Regions from separate parts of the Priestia flexa genome, predicted to be linked through region 1. Evidence: a T-box and tRNA genes for the amino acid it is inferred to sense, from the RefSeq annotation. Region 1 holds a T-box; the other holds one or more tRNA genes.
What was found. The T-box of region 1 lies ahead of trpS (tryptophan--tRNA ligase). A T-box ahead of a tRNA ligase gene usually reads a tRNA of that ligase, here a tRNA-Trp.
Positions count from the first base shown of each region.

Region 2: it has a tRNA-Trp gene. The T-box ahead of trpS (tryptophan--tRNA ligase) is inferred to sense a tRNA for this amino acid. The anticodon was not compared.

Region 1 covers NZ_CP090431.1:458,973-466,653, forward strand. Annotated here, with positions in the region: gene fabF (beta-ketoacyl-ACP synthase II) at 1-126, shown strand, start outside; gene LZP85_RS02365 (DUF2268 domain-containing putative Zn-dependent protease) at 312-1,082, shown strand; gene LZP85_RS02370 (YjbA family protein) at 1,278-2,027, shown strand; gene trpS (tryptophan--tRNA ligase) at 2,072-3,058, opposite strand; T-box leader at 3,115-3,313, opposite strand; gene LZP85_RS02380 (peptide ABC transporter substrate-binding protein) at 3,850-5,484, shown strand; gene LZP85_RS02385 (ABC transporter permease) at 5,581-6,516, shown strand; gene LZP85_RS02390 (ABC transporter permease) at 6,523-7,440, shown strand; gene LZP85_RS02395 (ABC transporter ATP-binding protein) at 7,454-7,681, shown strand, end outside.
Region 2 covers NZ_CP090431.1:249,492-257,172, forward strand. Annotated here, with positions in the region: rRNA gene LZP85_RS01295 (16S ribosomal RNA) at 1-865, shown strand, start outside; rRNA gene LZP85_RS01300 (23S ribosomal RNA) at 1,210-4,144, shown strand; rRNA gene rrf (5S ribosomal RNA) at 4,364-4,479, shown strand; tRNA gene LZP85_RS01310 (tRNA-Asn) at 4,490-4,564, shown strand; tRNA gene LZP85_RS01315 (tRNA-Ser) at 4,568-4,659, shown strand; tRNA gene LZP85_RS01320 (tRNA-Glu) at 4,674-4,748, shown strand; tRNA gene LZP85_RS01325 (tRNA-Val) at 4,767-4,842, shown strand; tRNA gene LZP85_RS01330 (tRNA-Met) at 4,859-4,935, shown strand; tRNA gene LZP85_RS01335 (tRNA-Asp) at 4,940-5,015, shown strand; tRNA gene LZP85_RS01340 (tRNA-Phe) at 5,025-5,100, shown strand; tRNA gene LZP85_RS01345 (tRNA-Thr) at 5,115-5,190, shown strand; tRNA gene LZP85_RS01350 (tRNA-Tyr) at 5,200-5,283, shown strand; tRNA gene LZP85_RS01355 (tRNA-Trp) at 5,290-5,363, shown strand; tRNA gene LZP85_RS01360 (tRNA-His) at 5,373-5,448, shown strand; tRNA gene LZP85_RS01365 (tRNA-Gln) at 5,456-5,530, shown strand; tRNA gene LZP85_RS01370 (tRNA-Gly) at 5,539-5,613, shown strand; tRNA gene LZP85_RS01375 (tRNA-Cys) at 5,629-5,702, shown strand; tRNA gene LZP85_RS01380 (tRNA-Leu) at 5,721-5,809, shown strand; tRNA gene LZP85_RS01385 (tRNA-Leu) at 5,838-5,919, shown strand; gene LZP85_RS01390 (fructose-bisphosphatase class III) at 6,177-7,681, shown strand, end outside.

The DNA.
Region 1 (7,681 bases):
GAAGAGTGTGATTTAGACTATGTTCCAAATAAAGCTAGAAAGCAAGAAGTGAAGGCAGTATTAAGTAACTCTTTAGGCTTTGGTGGTCATAACGCAACGATTATCTTTAAAAAATATGAAGCTTAATAGAAAAAGCGCAGCGGCTAATCCGCTGCGCTTTTCAGATTGACGAGAAACCTGTAAGGTTCTCGTCAACATAAAAAAGCTGTTTTACATGGTAAAACAGCTTTTTTATGTTGAAAATATAGAAACCAAAAAAACGTCTCCTACATAAGATGAAAGCGACAGTAATTTAAATTGAAGGTGATATAATGCCGGTTGTCGCTACGTTAAAATGGACAAAAGAAAAAGAAGTTGTAACCCGCCTTGAGCGTTATTTTAAAGATTTATCAAAAGACAAATTCTTAGATGTTTTAGTCGGATATGGAATGTGTCCACCTTCATCAACCTTTATGCTTGAATTAGAAAAGATAGGAAAGAGACATACTCTTTGGAAAAAGGTAAAGAGGAAATTTGAGCTGTTGAAGCATGAGTGGGGAGGACCAGATGTGCCGGTATTTTTGCTGCCCAGCAATCCTCATAATCATAAAATGCAAAGAGAATTTCATGGCAGAGCAGGAGTGGCGTTTACAGATAAAATTTTCGTACTGTTAACTAATCAAACGACTGATGAAGAAGTTCTCTCTGTTTTAACACACGAATATCATCATGCTTGTCGGTTAATGCAGATGAAAAAAAGTGATCGAACCATTACTTTATTAGATGCCATGCTGATGGAAGGCTTAGCTGAATTAGCCGTAAAAGAGCATTGTGGAAAGGCGTATTTAGCACCTTGGACATCTTATTATACGTATGAAGAAGTAAAAAGGTTTTGGAACAAGTATGTAGAGGAATATATAGAATTAACACCTCGTGATAAAAAATACGATGATTTATTATATGGCCATAAGTGGTACCCAACAATGTTAGGATACAATATTGGGTATCAAATGATTAGTAAAGTGTCTCAGCAGTTTGGGTATGACACACAAAAATTTTTTCAGCTTACATCAGAAGAAATTTTAAGTAAATCAACTTTTTAAAATCAAATCGATATATGTGTTTGTCAGAAGGTCTGACAAACACATATATAATAGTAGAAACTCGAAAAAAGAAAAGAAATAACGATACAAAAAGCTTTGAAAAAATTAGAAAGAAAATAGTATGTTTTGGAATAAAACTTCCTTTGTCTGCCTATACTGAGGGGTAACAAACAGTTAGTAAGTGAGGGGTAAAAAATGCTATATCTTCATGATGTATGGGTTAATTGGTTTGAAGGCGAAGAAAATGGTTACAATGTTTGTCATTTTCATGAATGGCGAAAAGATGATTGTGTGGAGCTGCTAGATCAAGCGCCGTTGTTAAAAGTAAGTCCTTTATTATTCAGTTATATTGAAAATGATCTTTCCGAATTACCTCAACAGTTACTACAAGATGTTTATCAAAAAGCTTATATTCGGAAAAATCATGAGCGTACGCAAGTAGAGTATTGCTTTATTGTAACAGATGGAACGAATATCCTAGCAGTGGATACAATGGGATATCAAATTCCAATTCGTAAAAGCAGGCTTATTCCAAGACAGGAACAGCTTGTGTATGAAATGATTGCTGATCAAGAAGTAATCGATTATAAATTTACAGAATCTGAATTAGTTGGCAAAGAATATCATATTTTATCGCCATCACCTGTAACAATGAGCGGGCTAACTCGAAAAGAGCGCCAGTTAAAGCAGCTGTTGTTCATGGCATTAGATCAACTACATACAACGAAAAACACAGCTCAAATTCGCTATTGGTATACAGAGTGGAATCCAACGGAATACGAAGATATTCAAATCATGTCATTTGAAGACGTTTGGTCCAAGCTCTATGAAGAAACAAAGCGAGGGTGGTCATCAAAGCATCGTCAATTATGTGAGCATCTTATTAAAGGACAACCTTTCTTTGAAAAGCTTTGGGAGATTGAGCAAGAGCCAAAAGTAAACTAAAAAAGCTGTGCAGGTTTTCCTGCACAGCTTTTTTATGGTTTGTTTTATCGTTTGCGTCCCAATCCCATAGCATTGCGCATTTTACGCAGCATTTTATTAGCGACGAAATTTGCCTTTTCAGCACCAGCATCTAGTATCTGGTCTAACTCTTCTGAATCAATTAGCTCATAGTAACGTTGTTGGATCGGTGCAAGTGCTTCGACAACAACTTTTGCTGTGTCCGCTTTAAAGTCACCGTATCCTTTTCCGTCATACATTCTTTCTATTTCCTCAATTGATACATTTCCAAGGATTGAATAAATGCTCATCAAGTTTGAAATTCCAGGCTTATTTTCTTTGTCAAAACGTACGATGCCTTCAGAATCTGTTACAGCACTCTTAATTTTTTTCTCAATGACCTTTGGCTCATCCAAAATCGTAATGAACGCTTTTTGGTTTGGGTCTGATTTACTCATTTTCTTCGTTGGTTCTTGAAGAGACATCACGCGTGCTCCAACCTTTGGAATGCGCACTTCAGGAATTGTAAAGATATCATTGTATTTTTTGTTGAAGCGTTCAGCTAAGTCGCGCGTTAATTCTAAATGCTGCTTTTGGTCTTCACCAACAGGTACTAAATCTGTTTTGTATAGTAAAATATCCGCTGCCATTAAAGGTGGATATGTTAATAGCCCTGCTGAAACAGCTTCTTTTCCAGAAGATTTATCTTTGAACTGCGTCATGCGCTCAAGCTCACCGATATAAGCAACGCATTGAAGCATCCATCCAGCTTCAGTGTGGGCTGGAACTTCCGACTGAATAAATAGCGTTGACTTTGTTGAATCGATACCAACTGCAATGTAAAGTGCAGCCAGGCTACGAATGTTTTTTCGTAAAGCGAGTCGATCTTGCGGTACTGTAATAGCATGCTGGTCAACAATACAAAAATGACAGTTATAGTCATCTTGTAGCTCCACGAATTGTTTCATTGCTCCGATATAGTTTCCTAGTGTAATTGTACCGCTTGGCTGTATGCCTGAAAATATAGTTTGCATAACGTACTTCCTTTCTTTTTTGAAAATAAAAAAAGGTTTATGCATGCCTAGCCGGAGCTAGGGACGCATAAACCGTGGTACCACCCTAATTAGATTACAATGTAATCATCTTCATTTACATAACGCCAATTAGCGTTCAAGCTTTGCACTTGAAAGCTCCAAAGTCCATTCCATAGGCTTCATTGTTTGTTTACACCGACCACAAACTCTCTAAAAATGAAGGAACTATGTACTATTCTTTTTCATCGCTTTACAGTATGAAATTTTTCAGTTTGTAGTCCATTATAACGCGATTTTTAAAAAAATTAAACCGAAATCTTGAAAAAAAACATTTGCAAGTAAATCATTTTATGCTATATTTTTTGTAACATTATTGCAATATCTATTCTACAAAAAAGATTTTAGATGTCTGACAAGAAGTCATAATCCTCATAAAACCGGCTTTTGTAGGGTGTAGCAAAAAAATACCAGTAAATAATAGTATTGCAATAAATTTTTAAAATATTTATAATAGGCGTAACAAACATATTTTTTACAAAGATATTACAATATCTTAATTTTTCAGAAAATATAAAATAGAAAATGTTTTATTACAACTAGGTAGCACGTCTTTTCTTAATGAATGGCATACATATACATGCATGTACCACCGTTTTAAGAATTAAGGCATTCTTTTTGCTACAGGGGCTTTAATGCTCTACCAGGTGAAAAACTTTCTGACTATTTTGTATTGAAAAATGATTAAAAATTATGTTTGTCAGTCATACAATTCCAATGGGGGGTAAGATTCAATGAAGAAAAGATTATCCATTCTTTTCAGCATGCTGCTGGTAATGAGTCTTTTCTTGGCTGCGTGTGGATTCGGCGGTAGCGATTCTGGGAGCGGCAAAGAAGGCGGTAGCGGCGACGGTTCAAAAGAACAAGCGCTTCGCGTAAATATTAAAACAGAACCATTCTCTTTAAATCCAGGTTTAGCAAATGATAGCGTATCTGGTAACGTATTACGTCAAACATTTGAAGGTTTAACTCGTTTAGACAAAGACGGTAAACCAACAGAAGCAATGGCAGAAAAAATTAACGTAAGTGAAGACAAATTAACTTACACGTTCAAAATTCGTGAAGATGCAAAATGGACAAACGGTGACCCTGTAACAGCACAAGATTTCGAATATGCTTGGAAATGGGTTTTAGATGCTAAAAATGAATCACAGTATGCTGAAATGCTTTACTATGTAAAAGGTGGAGAAGCAGCACACAAAGGTCAAGGAAACATTGATGATGTGGGTATTAAAGTCGTTGACGATAAAACTTTAGAGGTAACGTTAGATCACGTAACTCCATATTTCTTAGAGTTAACAGCATTCTACACGTACTTCCCTGTTAACAAAAAAGTTGCTGAAGCAAATGACAAATGGTACACAGACGCTGGTGAAAACTACGTATCAAACGGACCTTTTAAAATGTCTGAGTGGAAGCATAGCGATGAAATCGTATTAGAAGCAAACGATACTTACTGGGATAAAGATGCAGTAAAACTTGATAAAATTAACATGTATATGATTAACGAGCCAAGCACTGAGCTTTCAATGTTTGAAAAAGATGAGTTAGATTGGGCAGGTAACCCAATTGGGCAACTTCCAACTGACGCAATTCCTCAGTTAAAAGATAAAGGTAACTTAAACATTGAAGTGAAAACTGGTACTTACATGTACAAGTTTAACACTCAAGAAGAAGCTTTAAGCAATGCAAAAATTCGTAAAGCATTAACTTACGCAATCGACCGTAAAGCGATTGTAGAAAACGTTACAAAAGCTGAGCAAGTTCCAGCATTAGCAATGGTTCCGCCACAAGCATATGGTGACGAAAAGAACGAACTATTCAAAGATGCTGATGTTAAAGAAGCGAAGAAACTTCTTGACGAAGGTTTAAAAGAACTAGGTATGTCTGAATTACCTGCAATTAAGATTTCTTATAACACAGATGAAGGCCACCAAAAGATTGCACAAGCAATTCAAGATATGTGGACTAAAAACTTAGGTATTAAAGCTGAATTAAACAACCAAGAGTGGAACGTTTACATTGATGAGTTACAAAAAGGTAACTACGAAGTTGGACGTATGGGCTGGATTGGTGACTTCAACGATCCAATTACGTTCTTAGAAATGTTCAAAGATAAAGACGGCGGAAACAACGATACGTTCTGGGAAAATGCTGAGTACAAAAAACTAATCGATGCTTCTCGCGGTGAAACGGACGTTGAGAAACGCTTAGATATCTTAAAACAAGCAGAACAAATCTTAATGGATGAAATGCCGGCGGCACCAATCTATTACTACACTGATGCTTGGATTCAAAGCGATAGCTTAAAAGATGTTACTGTATTATCTACAGGTGATGTACAGTTCAAATGGGCTCACTTTGAGTAATAACTAGCATTAACAAGTATATGGGGGTGATCTCTTACCCCCATATACTTTTCTGTTTAAAGAGCGAAAAATGTTAAATTATGGAGGTGTTTGTCGATGCTTAAATATATTAGTAAACGTTTGTTGTACATGTTCTTATCGCTTTTCCTTATTGTTTCAGCAACGTTCTTCTTAATGAGAGCAGCACCTGGGGGACCATTCTCAGCAGAGAAAAAGCTTCCGCCAGAAATTGAAGCAAACCTAAATGAATTTTACGGGTTTGACCAACCACTATATGTTCAATACTTCGACTATCTAAAATCTGTTGCAACCCTTGATTTCGGACCATCGTTTAAATACAAGGGCCAAACGGTCAATGATTTAATTAGCAACGGCTTTCCAGTTTCATTTATGCTAGGAATGGAAGCTATTTTATTAGCGCTTGCATTTGGAGTGTTGTTAGGAGTCATTTCCGCTTTAAAACATAATAAATGGCAGGACTACACGGCGATGATTATTGCAGTACTTGGAATATCGGTACCAAGCTTTATCATGGCAACGGCATTACAATATATCTTTGCTATGAAACTAGAATTATTTCCGGTTGCACGTTGGGAATCATGGGCACATACGTTTTTACCAGCCCTCGCTTTAGCATCTACTCCAATGGCGTTTATTGCAAGGTTAACGCGTTCCAGTATGCTTGAAGTTCTAAATAATGATTATATTCGAACAGCAAAAGCAAAAGGTTTAAGTAAACCAGTTATTACGGTGAAGCACGCGATGCGAAATGCAATGTTACCAGTTGTTTCTTACATTGGACCACTGACAGCGGGTATTTTAACAGGAAGTTTCGTTATTGAAAAAATCTTTGGTATTCCAGGCTTAGGTCTTCACTTCGTAACAAGCATTACAAACCGTGACTACACGGTTATCATGGGCGTAACAGTCTTCTATAGTATCTTATTACTAGCGTCTGTTTTAATCGTTGATATTCTATACGGATTAATTGATCCACGTATTAAGCTAAGCGGCGGAAAGAAAGGAGCGTAACGAGCGATGCAACAAATTCCAAAAAATATGTTTGAACCAGCATCAGTTGATGCAAACGAAGCAGAGAAGATTTCAAAGCCTAGTTTATCGTTTTGGAAAGATGTAGGCTTACGCTTTCGAGAAAATAAATTAGCGATGTTTGGTGTTGTATTACTAGCTCTATTAGTTTTCATGGCAATTTTCGGGCCAATGATGACGCCTTATGACTACAAAACAAATGACTTAATGAATACGAACCAACCACCTTCATCGGAACATTGGTTTGGAACAGATGACCTTGGTCGTGACGTGTTTACAAGAACATGGGAAGGTGCACGTATCTCGTTATTTATCGGTTTATCTGCTGCTTTAATCGATTTGTTCATCGGTGTTATTTGGGGAAGCATTTCTGGATACCGCGGTGGACGTACAGATGAAGCAATGATGCGTTTTGCAGATATCTTATACGGTGTTCCATATTTACTTCTTGTTATTCTTTTAATGGTTGTGTTAGAGCAAGGCTTAGGTACAATGATTCTTGCGATGACCATCACTGGATGGATTAACATGGCGCGTATCGTTCGCGGACAAGTACTACAGTTGAAAAACCAAGAGTACGTGATGGCAGCTCAAACGCTTGGAGCCGATACAAAACGAATCCTATTTAAGCACTTAATTCCAAACTCGATGGGACCAATTTTAGTAACAATGACGTTAACAATTCCATCAGCAATTTTTACAGAAGCTTTCTTAAGTTATTTAGGACTAGGTGTTCCCGCACCACTTGCAAGTTGGGGAACAATGGCTTCGGATGGATTACCAGCATTAGAATACTATCCATGGCGTTTATTCTTCCCAGCAACGTTCATTTGCTTAACAATCTTAGCATTTAACGTAATTGGTGACGGACTGCGCGATGCATTAGATCCAAAACTACGTAAGTAAGGAAGTGAAACCTATGTCACGTTTATTAGATGTAAAAGATTTGGAAGTTTCATTCCAAACATACGGTGGAGAAGTTAAAGCTGTGCGAGGTGTTAACTTCCACTTAGATAAGGGTGAAACGCTCGCAATTGTAGGTGAATCGGGCTCAGGGAAAAGTGTAACATCACAAACAATTATGCGCCTTATTCCAATGCCACCAGGTCGAATTAATAAAGGTCAAATTTTATTTGACGGTATTGAT
Region 2 (7,681 bases), 210 kb from region 1:
ACGTGTAGCGGTGAAATGCGTAGAGATGTGGAGGAACACCAGTGGCGAAGGCGGCTTTTTGGTCTGTAACTGACGCTGAGGCGCGAAAGCGTGGGGAGCAAACAGGATTAGATACCCTGGTAGTCCACGCCGTAAACGATGAGTGCTAAGTGTTAGAGGGTTTCCGCCCTTTAGTGCTGCAGCTAACGCATTAAGCACTCCGCCTGGGGAGTACGGTCGCAAGACTGAAACTCAAAGGAATTGACGGGGGCCCGCACAAGCGGTGGAGCATGTGGTTTAATTCGAAGCAACGCGAAGAACCTTACCAGGTCTTGACATCCTCTGACAACTCTAGAGATAGAGCGTTCCCCTTCGGGGGACAGAGTGACAGGTGGTGCATGGTTGTCGTCAGCTCGTGTCGTGAGATGTTGGGTTAAGTCCCGCAACGAGCGCAACCCTTGATCTTAGTTGCCAGCATTTAGTTGGGCACTCTAAGGTGACTGCCGGTGACAAACCGGAGGAAGGTGGGGATGACGTCAAATCATCATGCCCCTTATGACCTGGGCTACACACGTGCTACAATGGATGGTACAAAGGGCTGCAAGACCGCGAGGTCAAGCCAATCCCATAAAACCATTCTCAGTTCGGATTGTAGGCTGCAACTCGCCTACATGAAGCTGGAATCGCTAGTAATCGCGGATCAGCATGCCGCGGTGAATACGTTCCCGGGCCTTGTACACACCGCCCGTCACACCACGAGAGTTTGTAACACCCGAAGTCGGTGGGGTAACCTTTATGGAGCCAGCCGCCTAAGGTGGGACAGATGATTGGGGTGAAGTCGTAACAAGGTAGCCGTATCGGAAGGTGCGGCTGGATCACCTCCTTTCTAAGGATTTTTACATGAAAAGCGAAGGCGATTGTTTAGTCATGAAAAGCGTTGGAGCTTTTGACAGGGAAACCGTTATTTGGTTTCGTTGACAAAAGTGAAACGATCGAATGACTAGGAGCCGTAGCTAGACAAGACGTACGTTTTGAAGCTTTGTTCAGTTTTGAGAGTTCAATCTCTCATTTAATAGAAAGTACATCACTTTCTTCTTATCTAATAAGAAGAATTTTGAGTGCGATTGTTCTTTGAAAACTAGATAACAGTAATAGCTGAGGAAAAGTGAAACTTTTCTTTAATCAAACCAATAAATAACGCAACGCAAGTTGCACCATTTATTCGCTAATGGTTAAGTTAGAAAGGGCGCACGGTGAATGCCTTGGCACTAGGAGCCGATGAAGGACGGGACTAACACCGATATGCTTCGGGGAGCTGTAAGTAAGCTTTGATCCGGAGATTTCCGAATGGGGAAACCCACTGTTCGTAATGGAGCAGTATCTTTATCTGAATACATAGGATATTGAAGGCAGACCCGGGGAACTGAAACATCTAAGTACCCGGAGGAAGAGAAAGCAAATGCGATTTCCTGAGTAGCGGCGAGCGAAACGGAATTAGCCCAAACCAAGAGGCTTGCCTCTTGGGGTTGTAGGACACTCTATACGGAGTTACAAAGGAACGAGGTAAATGAAGAGGTCTGGAAAGGCCCGTCAAAGAAGGTAACAACCCTGTAGTTGAAACTTCGTTCCCTCTTGAGTGGATCCTGAGTACGGCGGAACACGTGAAATTCCGTCGGAAGCTGGGAGGACCATCTCCCAAGGCTAAATACTCCCTAGTGACCGATAGTGAACCAGTACCGTGAGGGAAAGGTGAAAAGCACCCCGGAAGGGGAGTGAAAGAGAACCTGAAACCGTGTGCCTACAAGTAGTCAGAGCCCGTTAATGGGTGATGGCGTGCCTTTTGTAGAATGAACCGGCGAGTTACGATCCCATGCAAGGTTAAGTTGAAGAGACGGAGCCGTAGCGAAAGCGAGTCTGAATAGGGCGTTTAGTATGTGGTTGTAGACCCGAAACCAGGTGATCTACCCATGTCCAGGGTGAAGTTCAGGTAACACTGAATGGAGGCCCGAACCCACGCACGTTGAAAAGTGCGGGGATGAGGTGTGGGTAGCGGAGAAATTCCAATCGAACCTGGAGATAGCTGGTTCTCTCCGAAATAGCTTTAGGGCTAGCCTCACGTTGTGAGAGTCTTGGAGGTAGAGCACTGATTGGACTAGGGGCCCCCAACGGGTTACCGAATTCAGTCAAACTCCGAATGCCAAAGACTTATCCGTGGGAGTCAGACTGCGAGTGATAAGATCCGTAGTCAAAAGGGAAACAGCCCAGACCACCAGCTAAGGTCCCCAAGTATACGTTAAGTGGAAAAGGATGTGGAGTTGCTTAGACAACCAGGATGTTGGCTTAGAAGCAGCCACCATTTAAAGAGTGCGTAATAGCTCACTGGTCGAGTGACTCTGCGCCGAAAATGTACCGGGGCTAAACGTATCACCGAAGCTGTGGATTGACATCTTAGATGTCAGTGGTAGGAGAGCGTTCTAAGTGCTGCGAAGCTAGACCGTAAGGACTGGTGGAGCGCTTAGAAGTGAGAATGCCGGTATGAGTAGCGAAAGACAAGTGAGAATCTTGTCCACCGAATGCCTAAGGTTTCCTGAGGAAGGCTCGTCCGCTCAGGGTTAGTCGGGACCTAAGCCGAGGCTGAAAAGCGTAGGCGATGGCCAACAGGTTGATATTCCTGTACCACCTCCCCGCCGTTTGAGTAATGGGGGGACGCAGGAGGATAGAGTAAGCGCGCTGCTGGATATGCGCGTTCAAGCAGTTAGGCTGATGAGTAGGCAAATCCGCTCATCATAAGGCTGAGCTGTGATGACGAGGGAAATATAGTACCGAAGTTCTTGATTCCACACTGCCAAGAAAAGCCTCTAGCGAGGCGGGAGGTGCCCGTACCGCAAACCGACACAGGTAGGCGAGGAGAGAATCCTAAGGTGATCGAGAGAACTCTCGTTAAGGAACTCGGCAAAATGACCCCGTAACTTCGGGAGAAGGGGTGCTCTGGTAGGGTGTATAGCCCGAGAGAGCCGCAGTGAATAGGCCCAGGCGACTGTTTAGCAAAAACACAGGTCTCTGCGAAGCCGCAAGGCGAAGTATAGGGGCTGACGCCTGCCCGGTGCTGGAAGGTTAAGAGGAGGGGTTATCCTTTGGGAGAAGCTCTGAATCGAAGCCCCAGTAAACGGCGGCCGTAACTATAACGGTCCTAAGGTAGCGAAATTCCTTGTCGGGTAAGTTCCGACCCGCACGAAAGGCGTAACGATCTGGGCACTGTCTCAACGAGAGACTCGGTGAAATTATAGTACCTGTGAAGATGCAGGTTACCCGCGACAGGACGGAAAGACCCCGTGGAGCTTTACTGTAGCCTGATATTGAATTTTGGTACAGCTTGTACAGGATAGGTAGGAGCCTGAGAAGCCGGAGCGCTAGCTTCGGTGGAGGCGTCGGTGGGATACTACCCTGGTTGTATTGAAATTCTAACCCACAGCCCTGATCGGGCTGGGAGACAGTGTCAGGTGGGCAGTTTGACTGGGGCGGTCGCCTCCTAAAGAGTAACGGAGGCGCCCAAAGGTTCCCTCAGAATGGTTGGAAATCATTCGTAGAGTGTAAAGGCACAAGGGAGCTTGACTGCGAGACCTACAAGTCGAGCAGGGACGAAAGTCGGGCTTAGTGATCCGGTGGTTCCGCATGGAAGGGCCATCGCTCAACGGATAAAAGCTACCCCGGGGATAACAGGCTTATCTCCCCCAAGAGTCCACATCGACGGGGAGGTTTGGCACCTCGATGTCGGCTCATCGCATCCTGGGGCTGTAGTCGGTCCCAAGGGTTGGGCTGTTCGCCCATTAAAGCGGTACGCGAGCTGGGTTCAGAACGTCGTGAGACAGTTCGGTCCCTATCCGTCGTGGGCGTAGGAAATTTGAGAGGAGCTGTCCTTAGTACGAGAGGACCGGGATGGACACACCGCTGGTGTACCAGTTGTCTTGCCAAAGGCATCGCTGGGTAGCTATGTGTGGACGGGATAAGTGCTGAAAGCATCTAAGCATGAAGCCCCCCTCAAGATGAGATTTCCCATAGCGCAAGCTAGTAAGATCCCTGAAAGATGATCAGGTTGATAGGTCAGAGGTGGAAGCACGGCGACGTGTGTAGCTGACTGATACTAATCGATCGAGGACTTAACCAAATTAGAAAAGCGAAGGCGACTGTTGAATTGTGAAAGGCGTTGGAGCTTCTGATAGGGGAAACCGCTCTTTGGTTTCAATAACAGAAGTGAAACGACCGAACAATTAGGAGCTGTAGCTAGACAGTAAACTTAGTACTCAGCGAAAAATGTTATCTAGTTTTGAGAGAACAAGATAAAAAAGTCTTGCTTTTTTTCAAAGAAGTTGTATAATATAATATGTCTGGTGGCGATAGCAGAGAGGTCACACCCGTTCCCATGCCGAACACGGAAGTTAAGTTCTCTAGCGCCGATGGTAGTTGGGACTTTGTCCCTGTGAGAGTAGGACGTTGCCAGGCTTTATAAGATTCCACAGTAGCTCAGTGGTAGAGCAATCGGCTGTTAACCGATCGGTCGTAGGTTCGAGTCCTACCTGTGGAGCCATTTGGAGAGCTGTCCGAGTGGCCGAAGGAGCACGATTGGAAATCGTGTAGGCGGTTAACGCTGTCTCAAGGGTTCAAATCCCTTGCTCTCCGCCATTTATTTCTTAAATGGCCCGTTGGTCAAGTGGTTAAGACACCGCCCTTTCACGGCGGTAACACGGGTTCGAATCCCGTACGGGTCACCATAATTCTTATACATAGTTGGAGGATTAGCTCAGCTGGGAGAGCACCTGCCTTACAAGCAGGGGGTCGGCGGTTCGATCCCGTCATCCTCCACCATTTATGTTCTTATCATCGCGGGGTGGAGCAGTCTGGTAGCTCGTCGGGCTCATAACCCGAAGGTCGCAGGTTCAAATCCTGTCCCCGCAACCAAAGTGGTCCCGTGGTGTAGCGGTTAACATGCCTGCCTGTCACGCAGGAGATCGCGGGTTCGATTCCCGTCGGGACCGCCATTATAAGAAGGCTCGGTAGCTCAGTTGGTAGAGCAAAGGACTGAAAATCCTTGTGTCGGCGGTTCGATTCCGTCCCGAGCCACCATCTTATGAAAACACGCCGGTGTAGCTCAACTGGTAGAGCAACTGACTTGTAATCAGTAGGTTGGGGGTTCAAGTCCTCTTGCCGGCACCATGTTTTTCTGGAGGGGTAGCGAAGTGGCTAAACGCGGCGGACTGTAAATCCGCTCCTTCGGGTTCGGCAGTTCGAATCTGCCCCCCTCCACCATCTTATAGGGGTATAGTTTAAAGGTAGAACTACGGTCTCCAAAACCGTCAGTGTGGGTTCGATTCCTACTACCCCTGCCAATTAATACGGCGATTGTGGCGAAGTGGTTAACGCATCGGATTGTGGTTCCGACATTCGTGGGTTCGATTCCCATCAGTCGCCCCATTTTTATTGGGCTATAGCCAAGCGGTAAGGCAACGGACTTTGACTCCGTCATGCGTTGGTTCGAATCCAGCTAGCCCAGCCATACAATATGCGGAAGTAGTTCAGTGGTAGAACACCACCTTGCCAAGGTGGGGGTCGCGAGTTCGAACCTCGTCTTCCGCTCCATATTTTGAATAAAGTGGCGGCATAGCCAAGTGGTAAGGCAGAGGTCTGCAAAACCTTTATCACCGGTTCAAATCCGGTTGCCGCCTCCATTATTCACAATAAGTCCTGCCGGGGTGGTGGAATTGGCAGACACACAGGACTTAAAATCCTGCGGTAGGTGACTACCGTGCCGGTTCAAGTCCGGCCCTCGGCACCATTTATATTATTTCTGCCTTTTTTATTTTGCCAGTGTGGCGGAATTGGCAGACGCGCACGACTCAAAATCGTGTTCCTTCGGGAGTGTCGGTTCGACCCCGACCACTGGTATTAGTTTTACATAAAAGAACGTAATGTTAAGACTTCAACAAAGATGTTGAGGTCTTTTTTGTGTTTAGTCTTTTCAAAGCAACTGATTAAGTTTGAATTAAATAAAAATTGTAAATTAGTTAACAAAATGTAATTGATCTCTCTAGAAGTCGAGTGTGAAGAGGTGTACAATAAGTACTAAAGATGAAAGACTCACGCAGTAAGCTTCTTAGTTCACTGCTGAGGTGATAAGTTAGTTTGAAAGGGGATACATAGTTTTGAACGTAAATTATTTAGATCTACTGGCTAAGAAGTATGACACAGAAGAGAAAGTGGTAACGGAAATTATTAACTTAGAAGCAATTCTAAATTTGCCAAAAGGAACAGAACACTTTGTAAGTGATTTACACGGCGAGTATCAGGCCTTTCAACACGTATTACGAAATGGGTCGGGAAACGTAAAAGAAAAGATTAAAGATCTATTTAAGGATACATTATCTCAACAAGAAATTAATGAATTTGCGACGCTTGTTTATTATCCAGAAGAGAAGCTGAAGATTATTAAAGCAAACTTTACTCGCAAACAAGAACTACGTGATTGGTATACGACAATGATTAATCGCATGCTTGATTTAGTTTTGTATGCATCATCGAAGTATACACGTTCAAAGGTGCGTAAAGCACTCCCTGAGCAGTTTGCTTATATTATTGAAGAGCTTTTATATAAGACAGATGAATTTACAAATAAAGAGCATTACTATCATAAAATTGTGCAGCAAATCATTTCATTAGGACAAGCTGATAAACTTATATCAGGACTGGCTTATACCATTCAGCGGTTGGTTGTCGATCATTTGCATGTCGTTGGAGATATTTATGATCGTGGTCCAGAACCTGATAAAATCATGGAAACTCTTATTAACTATCATTCCGTCGATATTCAGTGGGGAAACCATGACGTTCTTTGGATTGGAGCTTTTGCAGGTTCGAAAGTATGCTTAGCTAATATTGTTCGTATTTGTGCACGTTATAATAACTTAAATATTATTGAAGATGCGTATGGTATTAACTTACGACCACTTCTAAACCTAGCAGAAAAATATTATGATGATAATCCTGCATTCCGTCCAAAAGAAAATGTAGGTTCGCAACTATCTGAGCATGAACGTTTACAGATTACAAAAATTCATCAAGCTATTGCGATGATTCAGTTTAAGCTTGAAATGCCAATTATTAAAAGACGTCCGTATTTCAATATGTCAGAACGACTTTTGCTTGAGAAAGTTAATTATGAAACAAATGAAATTACACTTGGAGATAAAACGTATCCTATTGAAAATGGATGCTTTGCAACGGTAAACCCTGAAAATCCACAAGAGCTCTTAGAAGAAGAGGAGCAGGTCATTGAGAAATTATTGTTTTCAGTTCAACATTCTGAAAAGCTAGCAAGACATATGAACTTTCTTATGAATAAAGGAAATCTCTATTTGAAATACAATGGGAACTTACTCATCCATGGATGCATTCCTTTAGATGAAGAAGGAAATATGGAAAAGATGGTGATTGAAGGCAAGTTTTATTCAGGTCGTCAACTGTTAGATGTGTTTGAGCAGTATTTGCGTTCGGCTTTTGCAGGCCCGGATAAAACGGATGATTTAGCAACTGACATGGTCTGGTATTTATGGACGGGCGAATATTCATCTCTATTTGGAAAACGAGCGATGACGACGTTTGAGCGCTATTTCATTAAAGATAAAGCAACGCATAAAGAAAAGAAAAATCC